3 regions of the Peribacillus frigoritolerans genome follow, and region 3 is predicted to be linked to each of the others. Evidence: riboswitches for the same ligand, from Rfam matches in the RefSeq annotation. Region 3 holds a riboswitch; each other region holds the start of a gene.
The links. Region 3 has a riboswitch for S-adenosylmethionine ahead of ABOA58_RS25360 (O-acetylhomoserine aminocarboxypropyltransferase/cysteine synthase family protein). Riboswitches for the same ligand answer to the same signal wherever they lie in the genome.
Positions count from the first base shown of each region.

Region 1 (4,357 bases), 1.7 Mb from region 3:
TACCAGAGGGAGGGCACTTCTATGCAATTATTTATTAACCATGTTAGCAGGATCGACCCATGCTTTGAATTCATCTTCCGTCAGGAACTCCAATTTCAACGCCGCTTCTTTTAAAGTAGAGTTGTCCTTGAATGCCGTTTTGGCGATCTTGGCTGCTTTTTCATAACCGATATGCGGGTTCAATGCTGTTACCAACATAAGGGAACGTTCTACATTTTCTTTGATTTTATCTCCATTTGCAGTGATGCCCACCGCACAATTGTCGTTGAATGAATGAATGCCTTCCGTCAATAATTTGACCGTTTGCAGGAAGTTATAGATGATGACTGGTTTGAATACATTCAATTCAAAGTTACCTTGGCTTGCTGCAAAGCCAATTGTAGCATCGTTACCCACGATTTGTGTTGCAATCATGGTAAGCGCTTCACTTTGTGTTGGATTGACTTTACCTGGCATGATGGAGCTGCCCGGCTCGTTTTCCGGAATGGCTATTTCGCCGATTCCGCTTCTTGGACCACTTGCGAGCCATCTGACATCGTTCGCAATTTTCATTAAATCCGCCGCCAATGCTTTCAAAGCACCGTGTGCGTAGACGATTTCGTTATGGCTAGTCAATGCATGGAACTTATTATCAGATGTGACAAAAGGATATCCTGTATCCGCGGCAATTTGTTTGGCAGAAAGTCCCGGGAATTCTTTCTTTGTATTGATTCCGGTTCCTACAGCCGTTCCGCCTAGAGCAAGGTTCAATAATTTTTGGCTGCTTTCCTCAATCATTGCCAAATCTTTATCGAGCATCGCTTTCCAACCGGAAATTTCTTGTCCTAATGTTAATGGTGTAGCATCTTGAAGATGTGTCCGGCCGATTTTCACGACATCCCAAAATTCTTTTTCTTTTGTATCGAATGTATCACGAAGGGCTTTGATGGCAGGAACCAATTTTTCAGCGACTTCCATAAAGGCTGCAATATGCATGGCGGTCGGGAACGTATCATTTGAGCTTTGAGCCTTGTTTACATCATCATTCGGGTGAAGGGTTTTCGATTCACCATTTTCTTTTAACCATTCATTCCCTTTGTTAGCGACCACTTCATTCACGTTCATATTACTTTGCGTGCCGCTTCCAGTTTGCCAAACTACAAGAGGGAAATGTTCATCAAGTGTACCTTCAAGGATTTCGCCGCAAATCTTGACGATGGCATTCTTTTTAACTTCGGAAAGATCACCAAGATCATGGTTCACCTTTGCCGCAGCTTGTTTAACGTATGCAAATGCACGAACTAATTCAATCGGCATTTTTTCGTTACCGATTTTGAAATTGTTACGGCTTCTCTCAGTTTGTGCTCCCCAATATTTATCAGCAGGAACTTTCACTTCACCCATCGTATCTCGTTCGATTCTGTATTCCATGTGTTCTCCTCCTATGTTTGCACTATTCATTGAAGACCTTTTGCATATGAAATGAATAATGTCGGATTATTCTTTCTCTCCATACATTGTACAAACTTTATTATTTTAAAGCAAAAATATCCCGCTGACCCTTTCCATTTTTTCTGAAAAATCCATGTTCCCTTCATGTTTATATGAAAATTCGGATATTCTTTTTTGATACATAAAGTGTAGGCACCGCTAGGCTTCGATTGACCTCGCCATGAACATCTAAGCATCATCACTCCCAAAATGTCCTTGACAGTATTTTGTATATATAGTAAATTCAAAAGAAATTGAATAATCTAAACTCTTATCGAGAGAGGTAGAGGGAATGGCCCGATGACACCTCAGCAACCTTCATTTGTTTCAAACCAATGAAAAGGTGCTAATTCCACAAGTTTGTGAACTTGGAAGATAAGAAGAATGACTCATCCTTACTTAATCAAAGTCTTCTTCTTAAAGAAGACTTTTTTTTATTTTATATAACTCAAAGGAGCAGTGAAAACCATGTATAAAACTGAAACATATCTTGCTCAATTAGGAAATCGCAGCGAAACGGCGACAGGAACAGTCAATCCGCCGGTATACTTTTCAACAGCCTTTCGTCACGAAGGAATTGGCCAATCGACGGGATTCGACTACACAAGGACAGGTAACCCTACACGCCAGCTATTGGAGCGATCCATCGCCGATCTGGAAAAAGGAGACCAAGGTTATGCCTGCAGTTCAGGAATGGCCGCCATCTCAACCATTCTCGCCCTTTTTAAATCCGGGGATGCATGGATTGTCAGCGAAGATCTTTATGGCGGTACATATCGTCTGTTAGAACAAGGTTTTAAAAAATGGGGATTGCAGTGTGACTATGTAAACACTTGTTGTTTGGAGGATATCGAAAAAGCCATCACTCCTCACACGAAAGCCATCTTCATCGAAACTCCCACTAACCCCCTTATGCAGCAAACGGACATTAGCGCCGTTGCCGCATTGGCCAAACGATATAATTTATTGTTAATCGTTGATAACACTTTTTACACGCCTCTTATTCAACAACCCATCCTGCTTGGAGCGGATATTGTGATTCACAGTGCAACCAAGTATCTCGGTGGTCATAATGATGTGCTCGCCGGTCTGATCGTTGCTAGCGGCGCTGAATTATGTGATGCACTTGCCTTCCATCATAATGGTACTGGAGCTGTCTTGAGCCCATTTGATTCTTGGCTGTTGATGCGCGGAATGAAAACCCTGGCATTGCGGATGGAGCGTCATGAAAAGAATGCCAAAATACTTGTAGATTACTTATCGGAGCATGATTGTGTCACGGATGTATTGTATCCCGGCAGAGGCGGCATGATTTCTTTCCGCATCATTGATGAAGCGGCTGTTAACCCATTTTTACAATCGCTCTCATTAATTTCCTTTGCAGAAAGCCTTGGAGGGGTTGAAAGCTTCATCACCTATCCTGCCACACAAACACATGCCGATATACCGCTTGAGGTCAGAACGGCAAATGGGGTTTGTAATCGCCTGCTCCGCTTCTCCGTTGGCATCGAGGATAGCGATGATTTGATTGGTGACCTGCAGCAAGCATTCGCACATGTAAAAAGGGAGGCACTACGATGACAGGTCATGATTTTAGCTTTGAAACGAAATTACTTCATAATCAACATAAATTCGATCCGGCAACTGGCGGTGTGAGCGTCCCCATTCAGCATGCATCGACTTTCCATCAATCCGATATCGATCAATTCGGCAAATATGACTACAGCAGAAGCGGGAACCCAACTCGCGAAGCACTTGAAGATATCATTGCCGATCTTGAGGAAGGCACTCACGGCTTTGCCTTTTCATCAGGTATGGCTGCCATTTCAACAGCCTTCCTGCTATTGTCTGCCGGAGACCATATCGTCATTTCCGAAGATGTATATGGCGGAACGTTCAGGATGGTCACTAGCGTATTGACCCGTTTCAATATTGAGCATACCTTCGTTGACATGACGGACCTTGAAAGCGTCAAAGCGGCCGTTCAGCCAAATACCAAGGCCATATACATCGAAACGCCTTCAAATCCGTTACTTAAAGTGACCGATATTCAAGCTGTATGTGATATCGCAAAAAAAGCCGGTGCCTTAAGTTTTGTTGATAACACATTCTTGACACCCGCATTGCAAAAACCGCTGAATCTGGGCGCTGATGTTGTCCTTCATAGCGCGACGAAGTTTTTATCCGGACATAGTGATGTGGTAGCTGGGCTTGCGGTCGTGAAAGATCCGGAATTGGCAGCAAGACTCGGTTCGCTCCAAAACTCCTTTGGAGCGGTCCTTGGTGTACAGGATGCCTGGCTTGTAATGAGAGGTTTGAAAACCTTGTCAGTTAGAATGGAACATTCACAAAAAGGGGCAGAAAAGATTGCAGCCTATTTAAAGGAGCAGCCCTTGGTGAAAAAAGTGTATTATCCCGGCCTAGCCGATCATCCACAGCACGCCATCCAGAAAGGCCAGTCACTTGGAGCAGGTGCGGTCCTGTCATTTGAATTGGAAAGTGAGGAAATCTTCCGTTCCTTCGTGAACACTGTCGAGCTCCCTGTTTTTGCCGTAAGCCTGGGAGCGGTCGAATCCATATTATCCTACCCGGCCAAAATGTCCCATGCTGCCATGCCTGCTGATGAAAGGGAAAAGCGAGGCATCACGAACAGCTTGCTCCGCCTCTCTGTCGGACTTGAAAATCCGGACGATATAATCAAGGACTTCGATGCGGCCCTCGTCAATATTGCCAAAGGGGAAGCAATTGCTGCAAAATGATTGAAAGATGGGTGCCTCATATTTTATGGGCACCCTTTTTCCTTTCATCATTAACTCTTTTTCTACCCAGTCATAAAAAAAGGCCATCGATTTCCCGATGGCCTGACTCTCATTTCTTCATATTATAT
Region 1 is NZ_CP158190.1:1,263,534-1,267,890, reverse strand. It holds gene fumC (class II fumarate hydratase) at 28-1,410, opposite strand; SAM riboswitch class I at 1,739-1,852, shown strand; gene ABOA58_RS06235 (methionine biosynthesis PLP-dependent protein) at 1,939-3,051, shown strand; gene metC (cystathionine beta-lyase) at 3,048-4,229, shown strand; gene ABOA58_RS06225 (type B 50S ribosomal protein L31) at 4,339-4,357, opposite strand, start outside.
Region 1: it holds a riboswitch for S-adenosylmethionine, as region 3 does, so the genes downstream of both, ABOA58_RS06235 (methionine biosynthesis PLP-dependent protein) here and ABOA58_RS25360 (O-acetylhomoserine aminocarboxypropyltransferase/cysteine synthase family protein) in region 3, are expected to answer to the same signal.

Region 2 (4,357 bases), 1.8 Mb from region 3:
CCTGGAGACCTACAGGCATATATACCTTAAACCCTGCAAAGGAAGCCAAGGTAAAGGCATTTATACCATAATCAAAAATGATGATGATACACTATTGTTCAATAGCTTAAAGCATAGTGAGTCCTTCCCGGATTTCACGTCATTCTGGGAAACAAAAAAAAGGGAGCTATTAAAAAGGAGCTACCTTGCTCAACAGGCGATCATACCAAAAAAACTTTTTGGACATCGTTATGATTACCGGATTCTGGTCCATTATGAAAAAGGTTTTTATAAAGTGACCGGCAAAGCGGTAAGGATGTCACAAACCCAGGAAATCACCACCCACACTCCCCAAGGGGGTAAGATTTTTCCTTATCAAGTCCTGCAATCAAGAAGCCTGAATCGAAAATTAGCGAAAATCGCCCAAAAAAGCGGAGAGATACTATCAAAAAAAATCGGATTTCTCGGAGAGTTTTCCATGGATATAGGGGAAGACGAATCAGGCTCGCTCTTCATATACGAAGTGAACTCAAAGCCCATGCAATTCGATGAGGAGGAAATTGAAACAAACAGGCTTTTGCATTTAAAAAATCTTTTTATTGAATTAACTTTCCCCAGCCTGACAATTAAATAACACCTCCAGCTGCCGTTTTCCATTATAATTAAATGAGAAACTGTATATATGGAGGTAATACATATGATTACTCATTTTCAATGGGCACCACTGCATAAGAATCTGCCAGGATGGAAAATTTCCTTTTATTTCAACAAGCAGGCAATCCAAGCCTTGTATCATAAAGATGGATCCATCGAGTGGACAGCCAATCCGCCTTCCGAAACAGATGAAGCCAAACTCAAAAGCATGATACATGATTTAATGATCTTCCATGTATATGAATGAACCGCCTTTACATTCATGAAATCCCTAAACAGAATAAAAAAAACTCCTTTGCCTAAACTAAAGAAAAGGCTAGGAGGGATTTATTTTGGATAAAGAAAAAATGACATTTTTGAAGGATACCGAATATGATGGCAAGGACTCCGTTTACCTTGATATCGACCGTATCATCAATGAAGGAATGGCGGGCGGAAATGTGTATGAAGTCGCTGACCTTCAGAACATCGAAGAAGCACATGATTTTTATGATGAAACAGATCCCAATATCAATAAATGAATTATGTGGGCTCTCTTATGGAGAGCTCTCCTTTATATCAGTCAGACCGTTAACATTCAAATAGTTCGATTCTCCCTTGCACTCAAAATATTTTCGTTTAATATCGATGTAATGATATGCTCTGAATCCCATTCATGCCCAGATATCTCGATAAGGGGATAGCGATTCGGTAAAACGACCTGCTGGATTTCATGTACGGTCAGCCCTTGAGAATGCAAGCGTAAAATTTCACCTTGGAGGTTTTCCAAATAATCCAGCTTTTTCCCGAACATTTCCTTCCCATCAGGGACATGCCCAGCATGGCAGCAAAACACTTCCCCGAAGTCATATTGAAGTAATCTTTTTATGGAATCGATGATGACCGGGACAGACTCTTCCCGTAAGACAAGCTTTGTCTTTGGTGTTACGAAAAGGTCTCCTGAAAAGAGCATGCCATTACTGTGATTCAAATACACCATATGGTCCTTCGCATGGCCGGGGGTAAAAATCGGCTCCCACGTTTGGGTGCGTGAATGAATGGCCTCCCCTAGCGGCTCAGCTTTAAAGGCGTCTCTCTTCCCCCAGAAAATTTTGCGATATTCAGGATATACAGCATCCCTTGCACAAACCTCAACCGACATCGGGTGAATGAAAAGCGGCACCTTTTTATGTTCCTGTATCCAGGCAGCGCCCCCCGTATGGTCTTCATGATAGTGAGTCAGGGCCACTGAGTCGAAGTCTGCGGACTCATAGAACGGAATAAGCTCTTCCAATAAAATCTGTGCGCCAGTATCTATCAATAGTCCATCCGTTAAAAAAACATTAACACTCATCCCCGACTTGTTCCCGCCAGGAGTCCCGTGCACACAAACCACATCATTTATCGACTTAATTTCTATCATTCAATTGCCTCCCCATCATTGTACAAAAATAGTTTTACCTTCCTTTTTTTAACTTTACTATAATAAATGTAGTACCACTTTACCTTTTTGACAAGGAAATATTGGAATAAATAGCCTGGATGTAAATGCTGGATTATTGCATAATAGCCCTTTTTCCATGAATCGTTTTAAAGGACTGTACCAAATTTAACGACAAAAAAAATCAAAGAAACGATTGACATTGTCGGATTTTACAAATAATATAGATTATATTATAAAACTTGAAATATTCTAAAATAATAAATTACTTATCAAGAGTGACGGAGGGATCAGGCCCTGTGATGTCCGGCAACCGCCCTTAGGGAACGGTGCCAATTCCTGCAGAATGATTGAATTCTGAAAGATAAGACGAGATATGATTTCGCTGCCTCTTTCTGAATGATAGAGGCAGCTTTTTTAATGTTTAAGGGGGAAAGCTCATGATTGAAATCCGTTCAGTCCGAAAGGAATACGTCTCGAAGAAAAACCGAGTTATCGGAGTGGATAACGTATCTTTGACCATCCAAACTGGCGAAGTATATGGAATTGTCGGCTACAGCGGAGCTGGAAAAAGCTCATTACTCCGCTGCTTGAATTTGCTTGAACGACCGACAGGTGGGAATATCATCATCGACGGCATTGATTTAACCTCTTTATCAAGTAAAGAGCTTCGTAAGCAACGCCAAAAAATCGGAATGATATTCCAGCATTTTTCCCTGGTCAGTTCAAAAACCGTTTATGAAAATGTCGCTTTCGCCTTAAAGGCGGCGCATCGATCGAAGGACGCAATCAGGTTACGTGTATTGGAATTGTTGGAAATCGTAGGGCTCAGCGATAAGAAAGATGTCTATCCGGCACAGCTTAGCGGTGGACAGAAGCAACGGGTCGGCATAGCTCGAGCCTTAGCAAATGACCCCACTGTACTATTATGTGATGAAGCGACTTCAGCCCTTGATCCAACAACTACAAAAGCGATTTTACAGTTATTGAAAAAGATAAGCAGTGAGCTTGGTATCACCATCGTGTTGATTACACATGAAATGGAAGTGGTCAAAGAACTATGCCACCGAGTCGCTGTCATGCAGGATGGCCGGGTAATTGAAGAAGGACCCGTTTATGAAATATTTTCACAGCCTAAGCAGGAGTTAACGAAGCAATTCATTAGCAGTGTACTGGATTTCGAACTCCCTTCGCACTTGATTGAAGAAAGTGAAGGTACCATTATTAAAATTCAATTCGAAGGGCAAACCGCCGGTGAGTCGATTCTTTCGGATACTCTCCAATCCCATGCAGTAAAGGGTAATATTTTACACGGTAAAATTGAGTATATCCAGGATGTTCCTTTAGGCATTTTAATCATCGAGCTAATTGGCGATGCCGCCCAAATTCATTCGGCATTGGAATATATAAAAAATCGATCCAGTTCTGTGGAGGTGTTAAAACATGTCACTGCTTAATCCCATCGTGAATATTTTACCTGATCTTAATAAAGCCTTTCTTGAAACGATTTATATGGTCGGCGTTTCTCTTGCAGTAGCCCTGCTGATCGGTTTACCGCTTGGAGTATTGCTGTTTACGACAACCAGGAATTTATTTTTTGAAAATAGCATCGTGAATCGATCTCTCGGTTTCGCTGTCAATATTGTCCGTTCAATCCCGTTCATCATTCTCTTGGTCGCCCTCCTTCCTTTAACGGACCTGCTTACGGGATCGACGATAGGGCCAAGAGCGGCTTCTGTTTCCCTTTCCGTATCCGCAATACCTTTTTTTGCAAGGATTGTTGAAACGGCATTACGTGAAATAGACAGAGGAGTGATTGAAGCTGCAATAGCCGTAGGTGCCACTCCATGGATGATCATTAAGGATGTACTTCTTCCAGAGGCAAAACCGGGAATCATTCAAGGACTGACATTAACGACCATTTCGCTTATCGGTTACTCAGCAATGGCAGGCACAATCGGCGGAGGCGGAATTGGCGACCTGGCCATCCGGTACGGATATTACCGTTATGACAACACAGTCATGATCACGACGATCGTCGTGCTGATCTGCCTTGTGCAACTCATTCAAATGGTTGGTGACAAAGTCTCATACATGGTTAATAAACGATAGGATCAGTCATTTTTTCAATGATTCAATACATTTCATTACTCAGGAGGAATTTCAAATGAAGAAAATAGCTTCGTTATTATCAATCTGTGCACTTGCACTTGGCTTGGCAGCTTGCGGGAGCGATGATGCATCCCCAAGTACTGAAGACAAAAAAGAATTGAAGATCGGGGCTACTACCGGGCCGTACGCCGA
Region 2 is NZ_CP158190.1:1,273,577-1,277,933, reverse strand. It holds gene ABOA58_RS06300 (YheC/YheD family protein) at 1-613, shown strand, start outside; gene ABOA58_RS06295 (YheE family protein) at 677-880, shown strand; gene ABOA58_RS06290 (hypothetical protein) at 966-1,154, shown strand; gene ABOA58_RS06285 (MBL fold metallo-hydrolase) at 1,211-2,035, opposite strand; SAM riboswitch class I at 2,320-2,424, shown strand; gene ABOA58_RS06280 (methionine ABC transporter ATP-binding protein) at 2,494-3,510, shown strand; gene ABOA58_RS06275 (methionine ABC transporter permease) at 3,497-4,165, shown strand; gene ABOA58_RS06270 (MetQ/NlpA family ABC transporter substrate-binding protein) at 4,221-4,357, shown strand, end outside.
Region 2: it holds a riboswitch for S-adenosylmethionine, as region 3 does, so the genes downstream of both, ABOA58_RS06280 (methionine ABC transporter ATP-binding protein) here and ABOA58_RS25360 (O-acetylhomoserine aminocarboxypropyltransferase/cysteine synthase family protein) in region 3, are expected to answer to the same signal.

Region 3 (4,357 bases):
CTGTTCAACAACCTGCCCGCTTTCCATCACGGCGACGCGATGGCAGATTTTACGTATTACATGCATTTCATGTGTTATCAAGACGATCGTCAATCCCAGGCGCTGATTGATGTCAACAAGCAATTCGAGTATGGAGTCGGTAGTCTGCGGATCCAAGGCAGAAGTCGCTTCATCACACAGCAGCACTTTAGGGTCATTTGCCAGAGCCCTGGCTATTCCCACCCTTTGCTTTTGCCCTCCGCTTAATTGTGAAGGATAGGCCTTTTCCCTGCCTTCCAGTCCGACTAACTTGATCAATTCGTTCACACGCTTGGTTCGTTCAGGTTTAGAAACTCCTGCAATTTCCAATGGGAAAGATATATTCTCCTGAACGGTCCTTGACCATAATAGATTGAAATGTTGGAAAATCATGCTGATTTCTTGACGGGCCTTACGGAGCTGAGCGCCTTTAATTTTTGAAATTTCCTTCTCAGCCACCACAACGGATCCCTCTGTAGGTGTTTCCAACCCATTGAGCATTCTGATCAAAGTACTTTTCCCCGCTCCACTGTAACCGATAATACCGAAAATCTCGCCTTTATTTATTTCAACATTCACATTATTTACAGCCTTGATCGTCTCACTGTTTCCTTTTCCTGTTCGGAACAGCTTACTGACTTTCGTCAATGTAATCATTAATCCTCACCTCTTTTATCCAATAAAACCTATGAACTTAGTTGATTTCTCTACATTATTAGTCTGTTTCTCATATCATGCAAAGGGTTTCCCCCATTAAAATAGAAAAAACCTTTCTGCATGAGCAGAAAGGCAGGTGAAGAAACAGGCCTTCCTCTCATCTTCCAAAGTGATTAAACTTTGTGTGAATTGGCACCTTTCCAAGGAAATCTCCTTGTCGGTTGCCGGGTTTCATCGGGCACATCCCTCCACCTCTCTTGATAAGAGCTAATATATAGAATATTTGTACATCATTAAGTTCTTTAGTATGGTGAAATTTTATCATAGATAAAAAAGGAGCGCAATGTATATTATTTCTAGTACACAGAAACTTTACTTAAACCGTTTTGGATGTCAAGGAGACGATATTCGTCGCTTTTTCAATTGCCTGCTCCAAATCTTCTATTAAATCGTCTACATTTTCAATCCCAATGGATAAACGGACTTGATCAGCACTCACACCCGCTTTCGCAAGACCCGCCTCATTCAATTGTTGATGGGTCGTACTTGCTGGATGGATGATCAAGCTCTTCGCATCCCCCACATTCGCTACATGGGACCATAATTCCACCGAATTGATAAGCTTTGCGCCAGCTTCGCGATTACCTTGTATTCCAAAAGTCACGACAGATCCAGCTCCCTTAGGCAAATATTTATCCGCAAGGGCTTTATCGGGATGATCCTCATCACCAGGATGTGAAACCCAAGTCACTGCAGGGTGGTTTTTTAAATATTTAATGACAGACTTGGTGTTTGACAGATGCTCTTTCATCCTTACATGCAGTGTTTCAAGCCCAAGCGTAAACTGGAATGCACTTTGGGCACTTAGCGCAGGGCCTAAATCACGAAGTAACTGCACTCGGGCTTTCGTTATGAATGCAGCAGGTCCAACTGCCTCGGCGTATACCAGATTGTCGTAGCTTGGGTCAGGCTCCGTGAAGCCAGGATAATTTGGCGAGTTCCAATCGAATTTCCCTCCATCCACGATGACACCGCCCAGCGTGGTTCCATTTCCCAGAAGCCATTTTGTAGCGGAATGGATGACAATATCCGCTCCAAAATCAATTGGTCTGCATAGATATGGTGTCGCGAAGGTATTATCAATGATCAAAGGTATTCCGGCATCATGGGCGATTTTCGCTACCGCTTCAATATCAAGCACCCTCAAACTTGGATTTCCGATCGTTTCAGCAAAAATGGCTTTAGTTCTTGGCGTTATCGCCCTTTTGAAATTTTCAGGGTCATCGGGAGAAACGAACTTCACTTTGATCCCATATTTAGGAAGAGTATTTTCAAAAAGGTTATACGTACCGCCATATAATGTAGAGGCTGAAACAATCTCATCTCCAGCAGCGGCAATATTCAGGATTGAAAGTGAAATGGCCGCCATTCCGCTTGCTGTTGCCAATCCGCCGATACCGCCTTCCAATAAGGCCATTCTTTCCTCAAAAACGCTGACCGTGGGATTATGAAGTCGTGAATATATATAACCATTCTCCTTTAGACCAAATAAATTCGCTGCATGGTCGGTGTCTTTGAACAAGTATGCATTGCTTTGGTAGATAGGAACTGCACGAGCACCTGTTTCATCAGCTTGCAGACCGCCATGAACACTCAATGTTTCGAAACGCAACTTTTTCTCTGACATATGATTTCACCTTTTTCTATGGATTTAGTTGGAATTATATGATACCTGGCCTTTTATAAACAAAAAAACCACTTCAATAAGAAGAGGTTTCTAGAATACACCTCATCTACCAGAGCCAACACTCTGCTGGAATTAGCACCGTATATAAATTTATACCGGTTGCCGGGCTTCGTCGGGCCAGTCCCTCCGCCACTCTTGATAAGAACTATTAAATTCTGCCGTTACTTAATTCAAAATATAGCATTTTAGAATAAATCAGTCAATGAATTGTTAGAATATTCTTTGTTTAATTTCAATCTCGCATTCAAATGTCCGCAACAAAGAAACCAACCACGGTTCTGATTGGTTTCTTAGCTGATTTCCTTAAGCAATCCGTACAAATAAGGAACGGATTGAAAGGCATATATTTTTTTGTGCAGCTGTCCTTCTTTGAAAAGCAACAAACAAGGAACACTTTCGATTTCATATGATTCGGCAATTGCTTGGACATAATTCATATTCATTTTCCCTGCCTTCAATTCCGGGAATAGCTCCAAGGATATCGTCAGCATCTTGGAGGCAACCTGACAAGTGCCGCATAAAGGGGTATATAAATATAAGCAAAAGGTTTCCCCATTTTCAACAGCAAGCTTACACTCTTCTTCTTTCCATTCCTGCATCAATTAGTCGTTCACCCTTTGACTTAAAAATTTCATTTTCACATTCATATTGGCAGATAAAAGCACAGTTGCGATATGATGTTCGGGCGAGCTTTCCACTTCTTTGTACATTTTATTAATATACAGGTGGTTCGCTTCAGGCATTTCCCTTCGGAACTGCTTCCGGAGCTTTTCTCCTGATTCATCTGCGTCAAAAAGGAGATAAACATCACGGTCCATCAATTCATCCACTAATTCATCCAGCTTAGTTAATGATATGGTCCCATTCGTACATCTTATTTCCACATCTTCATTTAAAACGGAGGCAACTTTTCTTCTATCGGAACTGCCTTCTACAATGATCACTTTATCGAATTCGCCCCACTCCATGTCATCACTCCATCTCACGAATTATGTGTGCAACTGCCACGGTACAAAATGAAAAAGAGAGCAGGCCTTTTCAGTCCCCCTCTCATTCTTTTTAACCGTTGATTAAACTCTCATACTCTTCAGCGCTCATCAAGTTTTCAATATCACTGCCATTAGATGGTTCAAGCACGACCATCCATGCCTTTTCATAAGGAGACTCATTTACATATTCAGGGTTGTCACTTAAATCTTCGTTTACTTCAACAACCTTGCCACTGATAGGTGCATAAAGCTCAGAAACGGTCTTAACGGATTCAACACTTCCGAATGGTTCGTTCGCTTTCAATTCATCGCCGATTTCCGGAAGCTCAACGAATACGATGTCCCCAAGCTCGGACTGTGCGAAAGCTGTAATTCCAATGCGCACTGTTCCATCTTCCGTTTTGACCCATTCATGTTCTTTAGTGTAACGAAGTTCTTTTGGTGTTGTTGTCATTATTAACCCTCCATATGTACATCTTATTTTATCTATTCCATTATAAGGTAGATTGTTTGTTTAAGTAAGGAATTAACCAAATATTTCGAGAAATTTTCAGTTCCAAACCTGTTCGAATTGCTCCTCTTTGAAACCTACCGTCACTTTGGTGCCGTCCGTAACAATCGGCCTTTTCAGAAGCATGCCATCTGTGGACAATATATCAAGCATCTCTGCTTCAGAAGCTTCTTTCAGCTTATCCTTTAAGCCCAGCTCCCGATATTTTTGACCGCTAGTATTAAAAAACTTCTTCAACTCCAAATTGCTGTTTTTATATAGTTGTTCTATTTCTGTTCGCGAAGGCGGATTTTCCGCTATATGGATTGCTTCATATTGCAGTTCATGATTATCCAGCCACTTCTTTGCGTTACGGCATGTGCCGCATTTTGGGTACCAATATAATGTTAAGCCCATCATTTCACCACCTATCAATAGAATACCCGTTTTCATCAC
Region 3 is NZ_CP158190.1:5,115,327-5,119,683, forward strand. It holds gene ABOA58_RS25355 (methionine ABC transporter ATP-binding protein) at 1-675, opposite strand, end outside; SAM riboswitch class I at 830-942, opposite strand; gene ABOA58_RS25360 (O-acetylhomoserine aminocarboxypropyltransferase/cysteine synthase family protein) at 1,052-2,362, opposite strand; SAM riboswitch class I at 2,462-2,567, opposite strand; gene ABOA58_RS25365 (thioredoxin family protein) at 2,713-3,021, opposite strand; gene ABOA58_RS25370 (toprim domain-containing protein) at 3,025-3,390, opposite strand; gene gcvH (glycine cleavage system protein GcvH) at 3,482-3,865, opposite strand; gene ABOA58_RS25380 (arsenate reductase family protein) at 3,962-4,318, opposite strand.